Regions from separate parts of the Deinococcus carri genome, predicted to be linked through region 1. Evidence: riboswitches for the same ligand, from Rfam matches in the RefSeq annotation. Region 1 holds a riboswitch; each other region holds the start of a gene.
The links. A riboswitch is a leader RNA that binds a small molecule or an ion and turns the genes downstream of it on or off. The one in region 1 is predicted to bind cyclic di-GMP.
Positions count from the first base shown of each region.

Region 1 (5,575 bases):
CGTTCAGAGAGAAGCCGTACTGCGGGTGAAACTCCGCCGTGCAGAACAGCAGCACCTTGAGGCCCGCCGTGAGGGTGCCGCCCGTTGCGCGGCGGAACTTGCCCTCCAGGGCGTAACGCTCGCGCGCCCAGACCGTGGCGCGGCACTTGGCGACCTCCGCGCCGTCCTCCAGTTGCACGAGGTCGAGGTAGAGGTGGCGGCGGTCGGTCAGGCTGGCGATCTCGGCCCGCACCCACACCGCCCCCGGCACGCCCCGCGCGATAACCTGGCCCACGTAGACCAGCACGTCGGCCAGGTCGAGGAACTGCTCGGGCGGGCGGGTGGCCTCGGCCTTCTTGCGCCTGCGCCCGCCCGTCATAGCCGCGCCCCCAACTCCCGCCCCAGGACGGCGGCCAGCACACCCAGGCCCACGCTGAGGAGGGCGTACAGCACCGCTGCCCCACCCGCTCCCCGCATCAGCAGGCCGTCCACCTCCACGCTGAAGGTGGAAAAGGTGGTGAAGGCTCCCAGCACCCCGGTTCCGAAGGCCAGCCGCGCCGCTTCCGGCCACAGCCCCCGCCCCACCCGCGCCAGCGTCAGCCCCAGCAGAAACGACCCCAGCACGTTGATGCCCAGCACGGCGAGCGGAAGTCCCGTCCGGGCCACCAGCGGCGTGAGCAGGAGCGTGACGCCATAACGCGCCGCCGCGCCCACCGCGCCGCCTGCCATCACCCAGAGCCATGCGTTCACGGGGGATAGAGTACGCGGTTTGCAGGGCGCGGTACGCGGTGAAAAGAATCAAACCGCGTCCTGCGTACCGCGCACGGCGTACCCTGTCCGGGATGATTCGCGCCCAGACCTTCACCGGCACGCCCCTCGACTGGACCGGGCAGACCCAGGGCGTGTGGGTGGACGCGCAGGGGGCCACGCCGGAGGAGCTGGCCCGCTTGCAGGCCGCCTTTCCGCTCAACCGCCTGGCGCTGGAGGACGCGCTGGAGCAGGGCCACTGGAGCCGCGCGGAGGTCTACCCCGAACACGCCTTCGTCACCATCCGCTCCTTTGCCCGCCCCGCCGACGCCGACGAGTTCACCGAGCGCCTGAGCCTCTTTCTTTACCCCGACGCCGTTCTGACCCTCAGCAGTGCGGGCACGCGGGCACTGGAGGCGGTCTGGGGGCTGGTAGGCCGTGAGAGCGTGAACACCGCCTCCGAGATCGGGTATGAGCTGCTGGACCAGACCGCCGACACCTTCTTCACCCTGGCCGACGCGCTGGAGGGCCGGGTGGAGGCGCTGGAGGAGCGCGTCTTTACCGACGGCCGCCGCAATCCGGTCGCGGAGGTGTTCGCGCTCAAGCATGTGCTGGCGCAGGGCCGCCGCCTCAGCACCGACGCGCGGGAGGCGGTGACGCTGCTGGTCCGCCACGCCGGCGGCACCACGGCCGAGCTGGTCCGCTACCGCGACGTGCTGGACTCCTTCACGCGCGTCAGCAGCCGCCTGGACGGGCTGCGCGACTTCCTGACCAGCCTGCTCGACCTGCACCTGAACCTGCAAAGCCAGCGCATGAACGAGGTGATGCGGACCCTGACCGCCGTCAGCGTGATCTTTTTGCCGCTGACCTTCCTGGCGGGCGTGTGGGGCATGAACTTCCAGCACATGCCCGAACTGCACACCCGCTTCGGCTACGCCTTCGCCTGGGCGAGTTTCCTGCTGATCGGGGGGCTGCTGGCCGCCTATTTCAAGCGCCGGGGGTGGTGGTGAGGGGCCAGAGCAAACCCTGCCCCGGACCAGAAGCGGTTGCCGGGGCAGGGCAGAGTGCCGGACGTTACGTTATCTGAGGGGCCAGGACTACTGCACGAAGGCGTAACGCACGCGCAGCTCCGAAAGTGCTCCCACGACCCCGCCGAAACGCAGCTCCACGCTGTCGAACGCCTTGCTCGTCTGGAAACTGACGGTCTGCACGTCACTGCCCGGCGCGAGCAGCGCCAGGTCCAGCAGGTCGCCCCCGCTGCGCGTTTCCTGCACCTGACCGTTCAGCAGCGTCACCAGGGTGAGGCCAGACAGCACTCCGGCATCCAGCAGGCTGCCGGGGCGGCGGACGACAAAGCCCACGCGGCTGCCTGCCGCCTGCGGTGCCGTGCCGATGACACGCAGGTAGGTGTAGCTCAGCGCACCCACCGTGACCTTCATCGACGCCTCGTCCGTGAGGTCGCCGTTCACGACATTCAGGGCGTTGTCCACCGAGCACAGCAGGCACAGCTCACTCCGGCCCGAGTTCACGGTGTACCCGCTGCCCACCAGGGGCCGGGGTTGCGCGGTCTGCTCGCCACTCACGGTGATGCTGACGTTGACGGCGTTCGAGGCGTTCCCCGCCGCGTCGTAGGCCCGGACGACCAGCGTGTGTGCCCCGGCAGGCAAAGTCGGCAGGGTGGTGTCCAGATTGACCGTCTGACCGGGGGTGATAGCCAGGTCGGTGGGCGTGCCGTTGTCGAGGGTGTAGGTCACGCGGGTGACGCCCTGATTGTCGCTGGCGGTGCCGGTCAGGCGTACGGGGTTGGTCGTGGTGGCACCGTTGACGGGGGAAGTGAGCGTCAGGGTCGGGGCCACGGTGTCGCCGGGCTGGCCTGTGCCGCCTCCGGCAGTGACGGTGAAGGTCGTGCTGGCGGCGTTCGAGGCGTTCCCCGCCGCGTCGTAGGCCCGGACGACCAGCGTGTGTTGCCCGGCACTCAGGTCCGGCAGGGCAAAGTCGAAGTTGACCGAGGCTCCGGCAGTGAGGGGCGCATTGACCTCGGGGCCGTTGTCGAGGGTGTAGGTCACACGGGTGACGCCCTGATTGTCGCTGGCGCTGCCGGTCGCACGCACAGGGTTGGCCGTGGTGGCCCCATTGGCGGGAGAAGTGAGCGTCAGAGTCGGGGCGACGGTGTCACCGGGCTGACCTGTGCCGCCTCCAGCAGTGACGGTGATGGTCGTGCTGACGGCGTTCGAGGCGTTCCCTGCCGCGTCGTAGGCCTTCACGGTGATGGTGTGCTGTCCAGCCCCCAGGTCCGGCAGGGCAAAGTCGAAGTTGACCGACGCTCCGGCGGTGAGGGGCGCATTGACCTCAGGGCCGTTGTCGAGGGTGTAGGTGACGCGGGTAACACCCTGGTTGTCGCTGGCGGTGCCGGTCAGGCGTACAGGGTTGGCCGTGGTAGTGCCGTTGACGGGGGAAGTGAGCGTCAGGGTCGGGGCCACGGTGTCGCCGGGTTGACCTGTGCCGCCTCCGGCAGTGACGGTGATGGTGCGGGCCGCGGTGCTGCTGTTGCCCGCCGCGTCATAGGCCTTCACGGTGATGGTGTGCTGCCCGGCACCCAGGTCCGGCAGGGTAAAGTCGAGGTTGGCCGATGTCCCGGCGCTGAAGGGTGCATTGACTTCGGGGCCGTTGTCGAGGGCGTAGGTCACGCGGGTGACGCCCTGGTTGTCACTGGCGGTGCCGGTCACGCGCACGGGGTTGGCCGTGGTGGCCCCGTTGGCGGGAGAAGTGAGCGTCAGGGTCGGGGCCACGGTGTCGCCGGGCTGGCCTGTGCCGCCTCCGGCGGTGACGGTGATGGTCGTGCTGACAGCGTTCGAGGTGTTCCCCGCCGCGTCGTAGGCCCGGACGACCAGCGTATGTGCCCCGGCGGGCAAAGCCGGCAGGGTGGCGTCGAGGTTGACGGTGGTGCCGGGCGTCACGTCCAGATCACGCTCGGCGGCCCCATCGAGCGTGTAGGTGATGCGGGCCACGCTCTGGTTGTCGCTGGCGGTGCCCGTCAGACGCACGGGGTTGGCCGTGGTGGCACCATTGATGGGGGAAGTGAGCGTCAGGGTCGGGGCGACGGTGTCGCCGGGCTGGCCCGTTCCCCCGTTCCCGTTGATGGTGACGGTCCGCGTGACGGAGGTGCTGTTGCCCGCCGCGTCATAGGCCGTGACGGTCAGGGTGTACGTCCCGGCCTTCACGCCGCAAAGGCAGAGGCTCTGGCTGATGTTGCCGTCGGCGGGCAGGGTCAACGTCTGCTCGTTGCCGTTCCCCAGGCGGTAGGTGAGGCGGCTCAGGCCCACGTTGTCACTGACCCGGCCCTGTAGCAGCAGGCTGCCGGTGGCGCTGCTGCCCTCCAGCGGAGAGGTGAGTTGCAGGGTGGGTTTGACAGTGTCCGTGACGCCGGGCTGACCCCCAGGGCCAGGATTGGGGTTGAGCGCAGGGTTTTGCCCGCTGCAACTGGCCAGCAGGGTGACGGTCAGCAGCGTGGCGGCGGCAAGGCGGCCATTCCGGGAAAGCATCGAGATCATGGCGTTCTCCTTGAGGGTGTGAGAAGACATGGCAGAGACGACGCACAGCCAGAGGGGATAAACTGAACTGCTGCCTACTTCCAGGGGAAGGCAGGGCAGAACAGGTGTGGATTCGGGGAGAGGGATAGGTTCAAAACGGGCCTGCTGGGGCCAGAAAAAGAACCCGGAGCAATGCACCACCTCCTGCTGGAAACCGGTTATAGGTCAGCGGTGCCGCGCCCACCAGGAAGCTGTGGGGGCTGCTGCCCTAACGGTAAGAAAAGTTGCCGACACGCCGTGTTCGCATGTCCCAAGTCGGTCGCACCACTGGCTCCACCCGTTCCAGGTGCCCGTATACGGAACGAGGTTTCGTTGCCCCTTGGATAGCAATTGCATTTCAGCTACCCAGGTTCAATCTATGAAAAGACACCTGTTGCCGAATGAGGGCCAAGTTGAAGGTCCTTATTTTGGTTCTCATGCTTTGGGTGGTATGGGGGTATATAGGTTCCGCATCCTCCGTCATAGCCCTTCTCCTGCATCGCTTTGTAGAGCTGTTCCACCCGTTTCTGCCGCTGTTGTTCCTGCTCTGTCCGGTTGGATGGAGCAGCTCATTGCTGTTTAGGGTCTGTTTTGAAAGTTGGGCGGAACTTCTCAGACACGTGATGGGGACGCACTTTTTTTCCTCTGCAAGCCGCTCTACGAATTCCCCCTTACGGAGGAGAGTGGGACGGGTGCAGTTTCGCAGGAGAGAGGGGAGCGGGCACAACCTCCCAGCGCGCTTGGGACCTTTTGAAACACGCGCTTAAAGCATGGCCCGCCGTGGGATGGACTCGCAGCCCGGCACAAGGTGAGCGACTGAACGGCGAGGGTCCAGCCGCTCCAGCGCCGTCGCGTGGAAGCACCCCCACGCACCTCCCCGGCCTGATTCGGCCCGCTTTCCAGCCAGAGCAGCCCTGTAGGCGCTCCCCTTCAGCACATAGCCCAGACTCCCGCCCTCCGCTACAGCGAGCAGCGTGGCCTGCTGATGTCGGGGGAGGCGAGGCGTCCCGCGCGCTCATGTCCCTACTCCAGCGCGTTCTGCCCGGTGAGGTGCCGCCCCACGATCAGGGTGTGAATGTCGTGGGTGCCCTCGTAGGTGTCCACCGTTTCGAGGTTCAGCATGTGGCGGATGACCGGGTACTCGGTGGTGATGCCGTTGCCGCCCAGCATCTCGCGGGCCAGCCGTGCCCCCTCCAGCGCCACCCGCACGTTGTTGCGCTTGGCGACGCTGACCTGGGCGTAGTTCATCTTCCCGCTGTCCTTGAGCTGCCCCAGCCGCC
Region 1 is NZ_BAABRP010000015.1:61,255-66,829, forward strand. Features, by position in the region: gene xseA (exodeoxyribonuclease VII large subunit) at 1-358, opposite strand, end outside; gene crcB (fluoride efflux transporter CrcB) at 355-708, opposite strand; gene ABEA67_RS15330 (magnesium transporter CorA family protein) at 822-1,736, shown strand; gene ABEA67_RS15335 (beta strand repeat-containing protein) at 1,824-4,277, opposite strand; cyclic di-GMP riboswitch class II at 4,561-4,645, opposite strand; gene ABEA67_RS15340 (acyl-CoA dehydrogenase family protein) at 5,319-5,575, opposite strand, start outside.

Region 2 (5,575 bases), on a different contig from region 1:
CGGCGGCCACCCGCGTGACCGCGCTGCCCTTGCCCACGCCCGCCCGCGTCACGCTGATGAACATCACGTCCGGCATCACCGGGCTGCCCGCCGGGTGCAGGTCCAGCCCCGGATGCGGCTCGGCCTGCACGCCTGCCGACTCCGCCAGCGGCACCACCCACTGCGCGCGGACACGGGTGCCGGTCAGCGTCTGCGGGTCGCGCGGTACATAGGGCACCCCCAGCAACTCCGCGTGCCGCCGCGCCAGGTCGCCCGGCTGCGTGACGCCGTACTCGTCATCGGTGTAGACCTCCAGCAGCCGCCCCGTCTCGTGGGCGCGGTCCAGCAGCCGGTCCAGCTCCCCCGGCGGGAGCGGTTCCGATAGACTCTCGCCGCTGCCCACATTGACCACCGACGCCCCGTTCTGAAAGATGTGCCACCCGTCCGGGTCCAGCCTCCGGGCATACTTCAGCGCGTTGCCGAAGGCGGGCCGCCCGCTGCACAGCGCGATGCGCACGCCCCGCGCGCGGGCATCCGCCAGTGCCGCCCACACGTCCTCGCGCACCACGTTCCCGGTGCCGACCAGCGTTCCGTCCACGTCCACACAGATGAGTCCCAGCATCCGGGCAGTGTACGCCTGCCCGTCCAGCCCGCCACGTTCGGTAAACTGCCTGACCACGCAGCCCCCACAGGAGATGCCCATGCCCACGCCCTACGACGTGATTGCCCGGTGGTATGACGCCCAGGTCCGCGCCCACTCGCCGGCCAATGCTCTGCTGGTGCCGCCGCTGCTGCATCTCGCCGGTGAACTCGAACACCGGCAGCTCTGTGACCTCGCCTGCGGCGAGGGCCACCTCGCACGCCTGCTTGCCGCTCGGGGAGCGCAGGTGACGGGGGTGGACCGTTCGGCCGAACTCCTCGCGCTGGCCCGGCAGGAAGAGGCACAGTCACCCCGGGGCATCACCTATGTCGCGGACGACGCCCAGACCCTGGAGCATCTGCCGGAAGCGGCGTTTGACGGCGTGGTCTGCCACCTGGCGCTGATGGATATCCCCGACCTCGCGGCCACGGTTCAGGCGGTCCGGCGCGTTCTCAGGCCCCGGGGCTGGTTCGTGTTCTCGCTCACCCACCCCTGTTTTCAGGCCCCTCACGCCCGCTGGCACACGGCCCCGGACGGCACCATCCGCCGTGAGGTCTCCACCTACTTCGACGAAGGCTTCTGGAAGTCGGCGTATCCGGGCGGGGTGCGGGGGCAGGTGGGGGCATACCACCGCACCCTCTCGACGTACATGCGGACCCTAAGCGAGGCGGGCTTTCAGTTCTGCGACATGTATGAACCGCAGGCGACCGGTGCCGTCAGAGACGCCCGGTCCGAATACGGCGTCATCCCGCCGTTCCTGCTGATGCGCAGGACCAGAGCGTGAGTTCAGCTCACCGCGTTCACGAAGACACCCTCCCGCAGGACCGGCACGCACCCGCTCACGTCCAGCTCCGCCGCCAGCGCCACGTCCTCCGCGAAGCCCCGCTCCGACAGTTCGAGGCCTGATGCGCACCCGCCCAGCACCTCCGGCAGGCGTTCCCGCATGGCCTGAAACATGGCCCGCGCCCCCTGTGCCTCCGGGGAAGGGCGGAGGGCGGGGGCAAGCGCCTCCACCACCGCTCCCGCCCCCAGCAGGTCCTCCAGCGCTGGCCGCAGCGTGCCGTCCGGCCAGCGTTCCCCGGCCGGGACGACCAACACGTTCTGAAAGCGCCCGCCTATCCAGGCTCCCACCGCCGCCGCATTCCGCAGGCACGCCGCCACGACCACCCCACCGGCCTCCCCCGCCCGCGCGCACAGGGTGGCCCCGTTGGGCGAGGGCAACACCAGCCGCGCTCCGGCGGGCAGCCCCAGCAGTGAGGTGGGGGAGAGGGAAGGCCTGCCCGCCGCCCGCTCTCCCGCCAGCAGCGCCCCGTGTTCGGCGGCAAAGGCCGTGGCCCGCGCGTCCCGCCAGCCAAACGGCAGCACGGCCGCGCCGCGCGAGACGGCCACCTCCACGCAGGTGGCAAAGGACAGCACATCCACGACGACCACCACGTCAGCCTGCGCGGCGAGGTGCTCCAGGCCCGCCTCGCCCCATTCCAGCCTCACGCCGGCGTCTTGTTGCTCCCAGAACATCCCGTGAAGCTACCAGCTCACGTTGAGGCCCACACTGCCGCCCACCTTGCTCTCGCTCGGCTTCACGTTCAGGCTGACACTCATGCTCCAGCGCGGGTCCAGCGGTGACAGCGGGTTGCCCGACACCGAGTAGCTCAGCGACCCCACGTTGCTGCCCGGCGTGTAGTACAGCGACACGCTCTGGTTGACGGTTTTCGCTGGGGCCACCGTGTAGGGCACTGTTTCCAGCACCTGCCCCGCGTGGTTGCTGATGGTGATGGTCCCGCTGTGCGCTCCCACCGCCACGAAGGTCACGGTCTGGAGCAGGTAGGCGTTCAGCCGCACTGCACCTTTCTCGCCCCCCAGCAGCACCAGCCGGGAGTCGCTCGCTTTCAGCGTCACCTCGGTAGGAACCTCGCTGAACAGCGTGAAGTTGAGGTTGCCCGTCGTGTAGCCCGTTTGCAGCCGCATTTCCAGCTTCGAGGGCTGCACCAGGACGCGGCGGGCGATTTCCAGCGGTGCGGGCGCGGCGTCGGTCGGCGTGAGGGTGATGCCGGGGGCGGTGAACTGGGCACCTGCGCTCCCCAGCAGCCCCACGAGCAGGAAGAGAAACCGCTTCATCAGAGGCTCCTGGGAAAGCAGGACGAGCGGGGCGGCTCGTCCTGGCTGAGGGGAAGGGGGTGACTTAGCCGCCGCTGGTGCCGAAGCTCACGTCTTGCGTTGCGTCATCGTCCGCCACCGCGTTGATAGTGAAGCTGACGGAGACGTTGCCGCTGTAGATCGGATCGCCCGCAGCCGCGTTGGCAAAGGTGAAGGTATAGGTCAGCGTGGCGTTGTTGCCGGCCCCGACGGCCACGTTGGTGGCGTTGGTGCCCGTGATGGTCAGCTTGCTGGCAAAGGCCGCGCCCGTGGGCGTCCCCGCCACACCCGTGACCTTGATGTTGCGGCCTGTCGGGTTGCTGACCGGCACACTGACTGTGAAGCTCGCGCCGGGCCGCACCTGGGCCGCCGGGATGGTCAGGGTCGTCTGGGCGATGCTGAACTTGACCGCGTCGCTGGCCGTGCCGCTGGTGGTCAGCGTCATCGTCGCGTTGTTGTGGTCCGTGGAAGTGCTGTCGGCGGCGTAAGCACCGCCGGACACCATCAGAGCCGTCATCAGAGCCAGAGTCTTGAGGGAACGCATCAGAGAGTCCTCCCCGGAAACCATTTTCCGGTGAATCAAAGTCTGCCGCACGCCACATGGACGCCGCAGAACTGGACGAAAAGCCGGTCGCACCACTGGCTCCCCCCATCCGAGGTGCCCGGATTACAGGACGGGGTTCAGCGCCGCTCTCCGCCAGAGAGGGTTCTCTGAACGAAGTGCGTTCAAGGTATGGCCCTGCTCCGCACAGAACTCTTACGGGGGCCGTTCCCCGGCTGACCTGCCCGCGAAATGCCGAAAAGGCTGTGGCAGCGCGTGTCCACGGGGCAGGGGGGTTCCGTTTCCATTGCGCGGCTTATTTCCCGGTTCTTACTTCTTGCGGTCCCAGTACCCCTCGCGGTCCAGCGCGGCGCAGCCCCCCACCCGGATGTCCCGCACCGTCTGCCCGGCGAGCGTCACCTCGACCTCCACCTCGCCAGGGGTGCCGAGGGCGTGCCCCTGGTAGACCACGCCGCTGGCCCGGTCGCCGCGCACCGGCAGGCGGCCCCCCTCGGCCAGCAGGGCCAGGAGTGCGCCCGCCGCGCTGCCCGTTACCGGGTCCTCGGGAATGCCGACGGCGGGGGCGAAGTCCCGCGCGGCGAAGCGGTTCACGCCCATCGGCGCGTAGGCGTACACGCTGGTCACGCCCAGCGCGTCACTCAGCGCGTGGATGCGCGGCAGGTCGGGGTCCAGCCCGTCGAGAATCACGGTGTCGAGCAGCGGCACGAAAACGCTCCACAGCCCGCTGCTGGCCGCCGCCAGGGGCAGGCCGCGGTGAATCATCCGCTCGTCGAGGCCGAGCGCCTCCGCGAGTTCCCGGCGCAGCTCGCGCGCCACCGGGCGGGTTTCCAGCCCCCGCTGCTCCATCCACACCCGCGTCGGCACCCCCGCCTCAGTCTCCAGCGTGAGGGGCACCCGGCCCACCAGCGTCTCCAGTTCCAGCGGCTCCCCCTGCCAGTGCCCCCCCTGCGCCAGCCGCAGCCCCAGCGCGACCGTCGCGTGCCCGCAGAACTCGATCTCCTGCGTGGGGGTGAAGTACCGCACCCGCACTAGGCCGCCCCCCATCCGCGTCACGAAGACTGTCTCGGGGGCTTCCAGAAAGGCGGCCAGCGCCTGCATCTCGGCGTCGGTCAGCTCGCCCGCCTCCAGCACCACGCCCGCCCGATTGCCCTGTCCCGGCGTCTGGGTGAACGCGCTCACCTCGCAATACGCGATCATGGGGGCACTCTAGCGTACTGGTTGCCGGGGTAAGAACAAAAACTTCACGAATTAGGTTCATCGTGAATACTTTCACTTGAGCTTCCAGAGAAAAGCCGGGAGTGACCCGGCCCGGCCCTCAGGGCACCATGCGCGTCAGCATGCGCGGAAAGGGAATCGCCTCGCGGATGTGGTCGATGCCGGTGATCCAGGCCACCGCCCGCTCCAGCCCCATGCCGAAGCCCGCGTGCGGCACGCTGCCGAAGCGGCGCAGGTCGAGATACCACTCGAAAGCCGCAAGCGGCAGCTCCTCGTGCTCGATGCGTGACCGGAGCAGCTCATAGTCGTGGATACGCTCGGAGCCGCCAATGATCTCGCCGTAGCCCTCGGGGGCGATCATGTCGTCGCACAGGGCCAGGCGGGGGTCTTGCGGGTCGGGCTGCATGTAAAAGGCCTTGATGGCCGCCGGATACTTCTCGACGATTACCGGGCGGTCGAAGTGATAGCCCAGGATCGTCTCGTGCGGTGCGCCCAGGTCGTCGCCCCACTCGACGGCCTCCACGTCGGCCTGCACGTTCGGCGGCAGGTCGCCCGCCTCGATGTGCGTGCGGATGATAGCAAGCGCCTCGGTGTACGTGACGCGCGGGAAGTTGCCCTCAGCCGCGGGCCGCAGCTTCGAGAGGTCGCGGCCCAGCACCTCCAGCTCGGTCCCGCATTCCTCCAGCGCGCGGCGCACCAGGAAGCTCACGAAGCGCTCCTGGAGGGCCATGTTGTCCGTGTGCGTGGCGGGCGCGACCTCCGGCTCCACCATCCAGAACTCCAGCAGGTGCCGGCGCGTCTTGCTCTTCTCGGCGCGGAAGGTCGGCCCAAAGGTGTAGACCTTGCCGAAGGCCAGCGCTCCCGCCTCGGCGTGCAGTTGCCCCGTCTGCGAGAGATACGCCTTGTCCTCCCCGAAGAGGTCGATCTCGAACAGCTCGGTGGTGCCCTCGGCGGCGTTGGGCGTGAAGAAGGGCGCGTCGAAACGCACGAACCCCTCCTGGTGGAAGAAATCCACGATGGCGCGCTGCACGCAGTCGCGCACCCGC
Region 2 is NZ_BAABRP010000001.1:884,350-889,924, forward strand. Features, by position in the region: gene ABEA67_RS04405 (Cof-type HAD-IIB family hydrolase) at 1-601, opposite strand, end outside; gene ABEA67_RS04410 (class I SAM-dependent methyltransferase) at 681-1,403, shown strand; gene ABEA67_RS04415 (2-phosphosulfolactate phosphatase) at 1,406-2,134, opposite strand; gene ABEA67_RS04420 (hypothetical protein) at 2,144-2,734, opposite strand; gene ABEA67_RS04425 (hypothetical protein) at 2,799-3,296, opposite strand; cyclic di-GMP riboswitch class II at 3,369-3,453, opposite strand; gene ABEA67_RS04430 (PhzF family phenazine biosynthesis isomerase) at 3,624-4,511, opposite strand; gene asnS (asparagine--tRNA ligase) at 4,630-5,575, opposite strand, start outside.
Region 2: linked by a shared signal. The riboswitch ahead of ABEA67_RS04425 (hypothetical protein) and the one ahead of ABEA67_RS15335 (beta strand repeat-containing protein) in region 1 are both predicted to bind cyclic di-GMP.

Region 3 (5,575 bases), on a different contig from region 1:
GAAGGCGAGCAGCACCCCGAAAAAGAGCGTGGCCGCAAAGACCAGCGCCGCGTTGCGCAGGGGCCGCGGTTCCACCGGGTCCACCGGCAGCAGCGCCCCGGCCAGCGCCGAGAGCGTTCCGGTCACGGTCTGTTCCAGCACCTCGACCTGTTGCAGCTTCTGAAGCACGTCGCCCCGCAGGCTCTCCAGCGAGCGCACGTCGAGCGGCGTGGCCGCCTGGGCGATGCGGCGCGTCAGGTCGTCGCGCTGCTGAAGCAGGTTCTGACGGGCGAGAGAGACGCTGCCCAGCGCTCGCTGCCGGTCCCAGGCCAGCAGGGCCTGCGTGAAACTGTTCGCCCCGGCCTGGGCCACCGGCGGCGTCGCCGCCCGCACGCTGACCTCGTACACCCCCACGAAATCCTGGTTCACGTCGGAGGCCAGGCCCACCGCCTGATCGTCGTTCTGGCCGAGGTCTGCCCTGACCTGCTGCTCCAGCGCGCGCCGGGCCGCCGAGTCGGGCACCCGCTGGCCCAGCAGCGTCAGCGCCCGGTCCACCACCTCGGGGCTGCGCATCGCGCGCGCCACCACCGCGGGGGGCAGGGGCGGGGCAGTCACCAGCGTGGTGTTGATGACCGAATTGCCCCCGCCGTTGGGCAGCGCCGCGATGCTGGCCGTGGCCTGGTACACCGCCGGGCGGGTGCGCGAGTAGAGATAGACCAGCAGCGAGAGCGCCAGGGCCGTGAGCAGCACGGGCAGCGCCGCACGCCGCAGCACACCGAGCAGATAGGACAGGTCGAGGTCTTTGGGCCGTTCAGAGGTCATGGGATCCTTTGCAGAGCGGGCAGAAAGCGGAGCTGGAAGGGGAGCCGGGTGAACTTCCTGTCAGCCTAACGTACGGTGTGCCGCGCGTGAGAAGACCTGCGCCCTTCCAGGCTTTTTCTCTTGTTTAACCCGTGCCTGTTGATCCCGCATCTGGGAAGAGGCAGCGGTGAGGGAGAACAGTTCCCTCACCGCTGCCTCTTCCCGCCGCTCCGCGTGGCTTGCAACCCCGCGCGGGTCAGCGCACCTCGTACCAGTGGGCGGCCAGCGGCGTGACGGCCCCGGTCACGGTTCCGTTTTGCAGTTTCAGGCCGGTGGGCCGCCCGGCGAAAAGGGGCACCAGTTGGGTGGCCTGGCCGTCCAGCGTCACCTTGACGGTCTGGCGGCTGGTTTCGCTGAGGCTGACCACCTGGAGGTAACGGCGGCCCTGGTAGGTCCAGAGGGTCGCGCGGGCCTCCGGGGTGTTGACATTCAGGCTCCGGCGCTGGCCGTCCATCAGGAACGGGGCCAGCAGCTTGACTTCCCCGGCCACCCGCTTGAGTTCGGCCCGCAGCGCCGCGCCACCGGGGGCAGCCAGATCGTTGGTGGGATCGAGGTAGGTGTAGTACAGGATGCCCTTGACGCCCGCCCCGAGGGCCTGGTTGGTCATGCTGTAGAGTTCGCGCGCGTTCGGCAGGCGGCCATCCTTCCAGCGGAAGCTTTGCAGGTTGGCGATGGGCAGCGTGCCCTTGCGGCTGGCCTCCGTGACCAGGCGCTGCATGACCGGGTACACCACCCCCACGCTGTCCCCGCCGTCCACCGGATAGGACTGGTTGCCGACCGCGTCGGCCCGCCCGAAGTAGTCGGTGTGGCTGTTGGCGAAGGAAATCGCCATGCTGGTGTAGGTCAGGTGCCGGGAGTCCAGCGCCTTGGTGGCCTGGTTCCGCCGCTCCAGCTCCTGCGGCGTCACGAGGTTGTTGCAGTCGTCGGCGATCATCCAGCCCAGCACCGCCGGATGGTTCTTCAGGGTGTTGATCGACACGTCGTTGAAGTCCTCGACCAGCAGCTTCATGCCCCGGCTCTGGGCGGTGTTGAGCAGCTTGGTGTAGCCGGGCAGGTCGTCCTGCGGGTCGAACATGGTCGCGTTCATCAGGTTGAAGCCCATGTCCGCGATGGCCTGGAGGTCGCGCAGGCGGCGCTCGGCATTCCCGGCCCACGAGACGTGGTAGAAGCCCATCGGGAACATGGGCTGCCCACCCACCAGCAGCGTGCCGTCGGCGCGGACGGTGGCGGCGGTGTCGGTCGCCGCCGCCCCGGCCGTCAGGGCTTGCAGGCGCTGCGTAGCGTCGAGAGTTTCGCCCTCGCTCGCCTGCCGCTCCTCGCCGCTGTCACCGGGGGTGACCGTCCCCCCCGGCGCAGTTCCGGGCAGGGAAGCCTGGGGGGCGGAGGGCTGCCCGCAGGCAGCCAGCAGCAGCGTCAGGGCACAGGCCAGCGTTCCGATTTTTTTCATGGCGTCCTTCTTTCGGTAGCCCGGCGGACTCTTCGGCCTGGGTGCGGCGCGGGAGTTCCGTGGCTTTGCGTCACCTCCTCGCGGAGGTTTTGCCTTTGTCGAGATGGGCGGAGAGTGGTGGATGGAAAATGGGTGTGCGGAAGGTCCTTGCCTTCAGAGCGGCAAGTTCCAGAACCGGGAGGCCAGAGAGGAAGAGGGGAAGATGGGCTTAGCTCTGTGAAGACAGGTTAAGCATCTGTTCTTACATTAACCATACATAAACACTGCTGGCTGCCAAGATTCTCACAGGCCGGGTGAGGAGAGACACAGAGACAGGGTATGAGCCACCCAGAGCTTTCCCGGGGTAAGGTTCAAAAGTTGAGCGTGCCTCTCATGCCCGCGGTCGTGAGGCTCTTTTTGCCTCTCTGCAAGCAGCTCTGGGTGTCGTCTCGTGGGGGCTGGGACAGCTCCGCAGGGGAGAGGGGACACGCAGGCCTCCCCGGAGACCTCTGCTTCTGAAAGACCCTTTTGAAACAGGCTCTCAGCGGGAGCCGAAGCCGGTCAGGATGGTCCAGATCGTCTTGCCGACGATCAGCAGGTCGAGGGAGAGCGAGAGGTGCTTGACGTAGTACAGGTCGTAGCGCAGCTTCTCGGTGGTCTGGCCCAGGTTGTCGGTGTAGCCCTGGTTGACCTGTGCCCAGCCGGTGATGCCGGGGCGGACCCAGTGGCGGCAGGCGTACAGCGGGATGCTTTCCTCGAAGTCGGCGGCAAAGGCCCACTGTTCGGGGCGCGGCCCGATGATGCTCATCTCGCCGCGCAGCACGTTCCAGAACTGGGGCAGTTCGTCGAGGCGGAACTTGCGCAACAAGGCCCCGACGGGCGTCACGCGCATGTCGCCCTGCCGCGCGAAGGCTGGCCCCGACCGCTCGGAGTCGGTGGTCATGGTACGGAACTTGGCAATCTGGAAGGGCTGCCCGTTCCGGCCCACCCGCTCCTGCCAGAACAGCACCGGGCGGCCACTGTTGAAGTACACGACCAGCGCCACGGCGGCCAGCAGCGGCAGCAGCAGCGGCAGCAGCAGCAGCGTGACCACGATGTCCAGCGCGTGCTTGAAGGGTTCGTAGCCCGATCGGAAGGTGTTGTCCGTCAGGCCCTCCCGGTCAATCGCGTGCAGCGCCACCCGGCCGGTGAGTTCCTCGTCGGCCAGCACCTTGGGCCAGAAGGGGACCTGGGTGACGTAGGCATGTTCCAGCAGCCGCTGGTAGTCGGTGGAGGTGCCGCGCTCCGGCTCGACCAGCAGCAGGTCGACGTGTTCCAGCATGCCGGGGTCGCGCGGACTCACCGGCACGAACTGCACGCGCGGATGGTGGAGGGTGGCGGCGGGCAGCAGGGGCGGCTGGCCCGTGGCCGACAGCGTGAGTTCCGACACGCCCAGCCGCAGCGGGGGTGAGACACGCCATATCCAGCCCAGGGCGAGCAGCGTCAGCCCGAACCACAGGCCATGCAGGGCCAGCAGCCAGGGCAGCGCCGCCCCCTCACCCACCGCCAGAAACAGCGCGCCGGCGACCAGCAGTGTCCGCAGCGGCACCACCACGACCGGACGGCCCGGCGAGAGCCGGGTGCCTGCGCCGCCACGCCTGCTCAGCAGCCAGCCCAGGACCCCCGCCAGCAGCCACAGCCTCAGCAGCAGGTTCCGGGTGGGCAGCTCCAGCCCCAGCAGCCCCAGCCCCACCCAGAGCAGTGTCCCCATCAGCAGCAGACCCAGCGCGTCGACCAGCCACGTGAGCTGCCGGACCTGTGGGGGCCGGATCAGGTGAGCGGGAACGGTGTCGGGGTTAAAGCGCGTTTCCTGCATGGGCTAACGCTGCCTCCTGGCTCCTCGGAACGGCCGCTGGCGGGGCTGGGGCCAGTGACTCCGGGGGCGGGGAGGCGGGCTGGTAGGCGGGGCGGCCGGTTCTGCGGCTACGTTCAACCGGCCACCGCTTCTGTTTCCGTTGCCGGGGGGTGGAGCCTGGCCTCCCGCTGCGCCTCCCAGGCCAAGGCGCTGGCGATGGCCTCGCGGGAGGTGTGCCGGGGGAGCCAGTTCAGCCAGGCACGGGCGCGGGAAATCTCGGCGCAGGCCCCGGCACTGTCGCCGGGGCGGCGGGGGCTGTCCTGCACGTCGAGGGTGGTCCCGGCGACCTCTTGAAAGGCCTCCAGCAGTTCGCGCACGGTGGTGCCGCTGCCGGTCCCCACGTTGATGGGCAGGAACACCTGGGCCTCACCCAGGTCCGCCTCTGCCTGAGCAAAGGCCTCGTCGAAGTGTTCGGCCGCCGCCACGTGGGCCAGCGCCAGGTCCCAGATATGGATGTAGTCGCGCAGGCCGGTGCCGTCGCGGGTGGGGTAGTCGGTGCCCATGACGGAGAAGACGGGCTGCCGGCCCTGCCAGGTGGCGACCAGACGGCCCAGCACATGTGAGGGGTCGGGCAGGTAGGGGCCAGTCCGCAGTTCCGGGTCGGCCCCGATGGGATTGAAGTACCGCAGGGCAATGGCACGCAGCGGCGCGGAACTGCCCGCGCTGGCCGCGCACAGGTCGCGCAGGACTTCTTCCATCATCCACTTGCTGCGGGCATAGGGACTCAGGGGGCGCAGCGGGCTGGCCTCCGTGACCTGAAGGCCGGCGGGTCCGTCACTCGGGGGGCTGTCGTAGATGCTGGCGCTCGAACTGAAGATGACGCGCCGCTGCCCCAGCGCCAGCAGGGTCTCGAACAGGGTCAGGCTCTTCACCACGTTCTCGCGGTAGTACAGCGCGGGCTGCGCCAACGACTCCGACACCACGATCCGCGCCGCGAAGTGCAGCGTGGCCGTGATGTCGGGGTGCTCCTCGAAGATGCGCCGCACCAGCGCCGTGTCGGCGATATCCCCCTGGTAGAAGATCCGGCCCGCGACAAAGGCGGCAGGACCGGTGACCAGCGAATCCAGCACCACCGGGACGTGCCCGGCCTGCTCCAGCGCCGTGCAGACGGTACTGCCGATATAGCCGGCCCCGCCGGTCACCAGGAGTTTCATCTCCTGAGTATAGGAAAAAGGCGGGCGGCCCAGGACAGGACCCCACCCATTGGCTCTGCCCACCGTTAAGGCCGCTCGTCAGGGCCGGGGTGGAGCGTTCACCCGGGACAGGTTCTGGCCTATTCGAGCCGGTAGACCACCACTTCCAGCGGGGCCAGACGGCCCGTCACGGTCTGCCCGTTCAGGCGCAGCGTCCGGGCACGGCCCACCAGGGAGCGCAGGCGGTGCGGGGCGCTCGGGAGGGACAGCTTCACGTCCCGC
Region 3 is NZ_BAABRP010000001.1:84,910-90,484, forward strand. Features, by position in the region: gene ABEA67_RS00520 (tyrosine-protein kinase family protein) at 1-801, opposite strand, end outside; gene ABEA67_RS00525 (hypothetical protein) at 1,037-2,287, opposite strand; cyclic di-GMP riboswitch class I at 2,299-2,391, opposite strand; gene ABEA67_RS00530 (sugar transferase) at 2,808-4,121, opposite strand; gene galE (UDP-glucose 4-epimerase GalE) at 4,235-5,314, opposite strand; gene ABEA67_RS00540 (hypothetical protein) at 5,434-5,575, opposite strand, start outside.
Region 3: linked by a shared signal. The riboswitch ahead of ABEA67_RS00525 (hypothetical protein) and the one ahead of ABEA67_RS15335 (beta strand repeat-containing protein) in region 1 are both predicted to bind cyclic di-GMP.

Region 4 (5,575 bases), on a different contig from region 1:
CGACAGGGTGTAGCTGTCGTTGTACGCGCCCATGTTGGCGACGTCCATCGGGAAGACGGCCACGTTGTCGGTGCTGTTGGCCGTGTCGGTGCTGGTGGCCGTGTTGCCCCCCGGCACCACCGTCTGCTGCGGAGCAGGGGTGGGTACTGCCCCCAGCACGCCGTCGGTGTTGTCACCGAACTGCGCCGCGCCCTGCGCCACGATGTCGAGGGTAGTGGCGTCGGCCACGATGTCCGCATCGTTGAGCGAGTCGGCACCGACGATGATGGTCAGGAGGTCCACCCGCGCGGCGTCGCTGCCGTCGGGCAGGGTCACTTCGGCGCGGTAGATCACCGTGCCGCCCGCGGGTGCCGTCACGGTCGGGTAGGTGGCCCCGCTGCCCACCGGGATGGGCTGGTTGGTGTTCGGCCCCAGGAAGCGGACCCTGGTGCCGTCGGGCAGGGTGAAGACGCCGGTGCTGGAGTCGAAGGTGGTGCCGGCCAGCAGCTTGCCGTCGGGTCCCGCCGGGAAGAGCTGCACCCGGTCGCTGGCGGTGCCGTTGTTCTTCAGGTCGTTGGTGAAGATGATGGTATCGGCGGTGCCGGGCAGATCGTTGGTCTGGCCGGTGGCCGGGCTGGTCGAGGGGTTGTCGCTGTCGGCCCTGGGGTAGGCGATCTGCTTGTTGCCCTGCACGTCGGGCACGATGGGCGTCCCGCCCGAGGTGGGGTCCGCGGGGTTGGTCGGGTAGGAGGGATAGCCGGTCGCGGGCTGGGTGGGGGTGGGCTGGTTGGGGGTACCGCCGGGCACGGTGGGCACGTTGACCGTCCCCTGCGCGGGCGGGGTCGCGCCGGTGCTGCCGTCGGGGCCGACCGGGTTGGTGGGGTTGGGGACGTTGGGGGTGCCCGTCAGAGCGGGCTGGAAGGTCGTCACCTTGACGAACTGGAGGTCCGTGCCCTGCGCCGGGGTGGTCACCACCGCGCCATTGCTGACGGTCTGCCCCTCGTACAGGGTGCTACCGGTGGGAATCCCGTTCTGGCCCGTCCCCGTGCCGGTGCCCGCGACCGAACCCTCGGGCGAGGCCCCGTAGGTCGTGTTCGCCGGGGCATTCGCCGGAAGGGTGATCTCCTGCGTGAACTTGACCACGCCCGCATTGCCCGCCGGGAGCGTCAGGCTGTAGGAACCGTCGCTGTTCTTGGCCAGCTCATTGCCGCTGGCGTCCAGGTAGCGCACGGTCAGGCCGGACGCGCTGCCGGTGGTGTTGGGGCGCAGGCTCACCGTCAGCGGCGTGTTGCCGTTGTTGACGGCGTCGTAGTCGGTCTTGATGACCTGGCCGGGGGTCGCGCCGGTCACGGTCTTGGGCGTGTTGGCGAGCGTGTTGCCGTCGGCGGTGTTGTCGTCGTACACGATGTCGAAGCCCGGCAGCGGCAGCACCGTGGTGGTCACGGTGTTGGATTTGACTTCCGGGGCGGGCTGACCCGTGCCGGGGTCCGTGAAGCTGGCCGTGGCCTGGTTGGTGATCGGCGTGCCGGCCACCGTGCTGGTGGTGTTGGGGGTGGGGGCCGCGGAAGCTGCTCCGGCAGCCAGCGCCGCCATCAGACCCAGAATCTTCGTGTTCACTTTCATGCTGTCTCCTCTGCTTGCTGCGGGCCGCGCTGTGCCCTGCGGAAGTTCTGTATTGACTTCACCTGCACGGGTTACTTCACCTGTACGCGGAAGCCGAGCGTCTTCTCTGTGCCCGCCTCCAGCGTGCCGATGGTCCAGCGGACGGCCTGGTACTCGTTGGGCTTGACCTCGACCTCGCGGGTCACGGCCTTGCCGTTCTCGGTCACGGTGACGGTCTTCTTGAGGGGCGCGGGGGCGAAGGTCTTGCCGCCGTCGATGGAGTATTCGGTGCGGACACCCTCGGGCGCAGGGCCGTCGGGCGCGAGGTAGACCATGTTCGCCGGCACGGGCAACTGGACCCGCAGGTTGGGCAGGGCAACCCTGCCGACGTTGCGCGCCGTCACCGTCTGGGCCAGCACGTCACCGGGACGCACCTTCGTGAAGGCGGGGGTGCGCTTCTCGGCCGTTTTGCCGTCCCGGGTCACGGACTGCACCAGAACCTGGTCGTACAGCAGCGACAGGGGCGAAGTGCCCTGGGCGAGTGCCACGCCGGACAGAACCAGCAGCAGGAGGGGGACTGGGGATTTCATGTCAGCTCCTTGGGGCAAGGGAGAGGGAACAGGGCGGCTGGAAGCGCTTCAGCGAAACGGAGCGCAAGATAACTTGACGTTGAAGAACCTGGTATCCCCCTGCGGGGGGACTGGACAGCGCAACCACAATGCAAAACGACCAACGAACGCGCGCCCCACCTGGGGTTCACGGCTCGTCGGTCGCACCACTGGCTCGGCGTGTGGCAGGTGCCCGGATACACCACACGCTTCATCGCCCCGGAACAGGGAGAAGGTAGTTGTCAGGCCATGACAGAAGCCTTACAGATTTTCATAAATCTCTCATCAAACAGAAACGCCAGGGTTGAGCTACGGCCGGACGCGGGAGGCTTCCGGCAGACCTCGACCCGGAAAGCGCGCTGCACGCCGCGTCGCCGGTTCCCTCCGGGCTTACAAACGCGGGGAACGTTCCGCGCCATCCTGTTTCCCACGGAGGTCCGGTCATGGCGCGTATCACGCGGTACAGCAAATTCGAGGGCGAACTCGACCAGCTCGATTCCAGCGAGCTGATGCAGATGATTCAGGAAGCCCTGCTCGGCCAGGGCATGAACGATCCCTACGACCCCGACCCGAACGCGCGCCCCAGCATGGACGACCTGTTCGACGCGATCCTGGAAGCCCTCGCGGAACGGAACATGATCCCCGAGGACCTGCTGATGGAGGCGATGCAGGCGGACGACGTGCGCGAGACGCGCCTGGGCCAGCAGATCGAGCGCCTGATGGACAAACTCCAGCAGGACGGCTTCATCCGTAAGGAGTTCGACGACGAGGAAGGGCAGGGCGGCCAGGGCGAGGCGGGCGACGCCAAGTTCCAGCTCACCGACAAGAGCATCGACTTCCTGGGCTACAAGAGCCTGCGCGACCTGATGGGGGGCCTGGGCCGCTCCAGCGCGGGCGCACACGATACTCGCGAGTACGCCTCGGGGGTCGAGATGACCGGCGAGCTGAAGAACTACGAGTTCGGGGACACCCTCAACCTCGACACGACGGCCACCCTGGGCAACGTGATCAGCAAGGGCTTCGACCAACTGGAGGAGTCCGACCTGGTGATCCGGCAGGCGGAATACAACTCCTCGGCGGCGACGGTGGTGCTGCTCGACTGCTCGCACTCCATGATCCTGTACGGCGAGGACCGCTTTACCCCCGCCAAGCAGGTCGCGCTGGCCCTGGCGCACCTGATCCGCACCCAGTACCCCGGCGACACGGTCAAGTTCGTGCTGTTCCACGACTCGGCCGAGGAAGTGCCGGTCAGCAAGCTCGCGCAGGCCCAGATCGGGCCGTACCACACCAACACGGCGGGCGGCCTGCGGCTGGCGCAGCAGCTCCTGAAGCGCGAGAACAAGGACATGAAGCAGATCGTGATGATCACCGACGGCAAGCCCTCGGCCCTCACGCTGCCCGACGGCCGCATCTACAAGAACGCCTACGGCCTCGACCCCTACGTGCTGGGGGCCACCCTGCGCGAGGTCGCCAACTGCCGCCGCAGCGGCATTCAGGTCAACACATTCATGCTGGCCCGCGACCCCGAACTCGTCGGCTTCGTGCGCCGCGTCTCCGAGATGACCCGCGGTAAGGCCTACTTCACCACCCCGCAGAACATCGGCCAGTACGTGCTGATGGACTTCGTGACGAACAAGACGAAGATGGTGAATTAGCTTTCAGCCGTCAGTGGTCAGCAGTCAGGAAGGAAAGCCGATGCTTTTGCAGGAGCTTTCCTTCTTTTTGCTGACGGCTCCCCTACCCCAGCTTCACAAACATCGGTGGCTGCACGCCCACCATGCGCGCCATCATCCAGACCTGGCCCTTGTGGTGGGCCTCGTGCTGGATCATGAAGTCGAGCAGGGCAGCGACCGGCATCTCGCGCCCGCCGAAGGCCTTCACGCGGCGGTTCATGTCCTCCTCGCTCAGGGCGCGGATGGCGAGCAGGGCGTTCTCGGTGCTCTCCTGGAGGCGGCTGCGGGCGCTGGGGAGGTCGGCGCTGCCACTGGTGTCCAAAATCGGGGCCGGGGGTTCGCTGCCCAGCAGCCCTAGAAACCGCTGACTGCTGGCCGCCAGATGGTCCGCCAGCCCGATGAAGCTCATGCCGCCCTCCCAGGGAGAAAAGGTGCTCTGCTCGTCAGGCAGCGTCTCGTAGAGGTCTTGCAGGGCCGCGCGGTGCATCTGGAAGGCGCGGGCGTAGTGGGCAGGGGTGTTCATGGGGAACAGCATAAGGGCGGTCCCGCAGAGAGCCGCCCAGGCAGGATGAAGAGGATTAAACGGACGTGCCCGGACGCCGGCGCAGCTCGTCGCGGATCTCGGCCAGCAGCTTTTCCTCGTTGCTGGGTTCGGCCACGGCGGGTTTTTCCTCGCGCTTGAAGCGGGCCATGAGCGTATTCATGGGCGTGACGACGAACAGGTACAGCACCAGCGCCGTGAGCACGAAGTTGATCAGCGCCGTGATGAAACTGCCGTAGTCCAGCACGATGGCGTCGATGCCCTGCGCCGGGTTGGCCGCGCGCAGGGTGATAGCCCCGGCCACCGCGCCGCCCGTCACCAGCTTCACCAGGGGATCGAGAAAAGCCTTGGTAAAGGCCGTCACGACGCCCCCGAAGGCCGCCCCGATCACCACACCGACCGCCAGGTCGACGACATTGCCACGCAGGATGAAGTCTCGGAATCCTCTCAACATGGTGAGTATTTTTACACTTTGTCGAGGTGCAGGTGGACCGCACAGGTGGACTGGGGCCTGCTCAGACTGAGCCTGCCTGGAGGGGGCCTGCTCCCGGCCAGCCGTTCAGGCCTGCCCGCGCTGCTCCTTGACCGCGTGGGCGCTCATGCCCCACTGGTGGCCGCTGCTCTGCACGCCTTCCAGCAGGACGCGGGCCAGTTCGCCCAGCGTCGCGCCGCCGGGGCGCACGTCCATCCGGAACTCTCCCCGCAGTTCGGTCAGGCTGGTGTCGTCGAGCATCAGCTCGGTGCCGTAGCGCAGGGTGGTCGGGGGGACGATCAGCAGGTCGGCCTCGCCGGGCCTCACCGCATGGCGGAAGCAGCGCCCGGTCAGCAGGCCTGCTACGGTGGTCACGCGCCCGAAGGTCCGATTCTCCACGGCACGCACCTCGATCTCCAGACCCTCAATCTGCCGCAGGGGGTCCACGGCGCGGTCGAGCGACTCCGCGAACAGCAGGCCCGTTCCCAGAATCACCTTGCGGGGGGCCGGGAGGGCGGCAGGAAGCTCGGGCAGGCCTTCCGTGAGGAAGTCGCGGATCATGCCCACCCCGTTTTCCAGCATCGGGAAGCCCTCGTATTCCTCCTCGCTGGGCAGCGGCTCGCCGGCCAGCAGATACAGCTCGTCGGAGGGGAAGACGAAGCGGGTGCCGCGTTCATTCAGGAACTGCCTGCGCCAGCGG
Region 4 is NZ_BAABRP010000021.1:26,491-32,065, reverse strand. Features, by position in the region: gene ABEA67_RS17085 (beta strand repeat-containing protein) at 1-1,602, opposite strand, end outside; gene ABEA67_RS17080 (hypothetical protein) at 1,674-2,171, opposite strand; cyclic di-GMP riboswitch class II at 2,338-2,420, opposite strand; gene ABEA67_RS17075 (vWA domain-containing protein) at 2,633-3,844, shown strand; gene ABEA67_RS17070 (DinB family protein) at 3,927-4,385, opposite strand; gene mscL (large conductance mechanosensitive channel protein MscL) at 4,441-4,857, opposite strand; gene ABEA67_RS17060 (DUF512 domain-containing protein) at 4,963-5,575, opposite strand, start outside.
Region 4: linked by a shared signal. The riboswitch ahead of ABEA67_RS17080 (hypothetical protein) and the one ahead of ABEA67_RS15335 (beta strand repeat-containing protein) in region 1 are both predicted to bind cyclic di-GMP.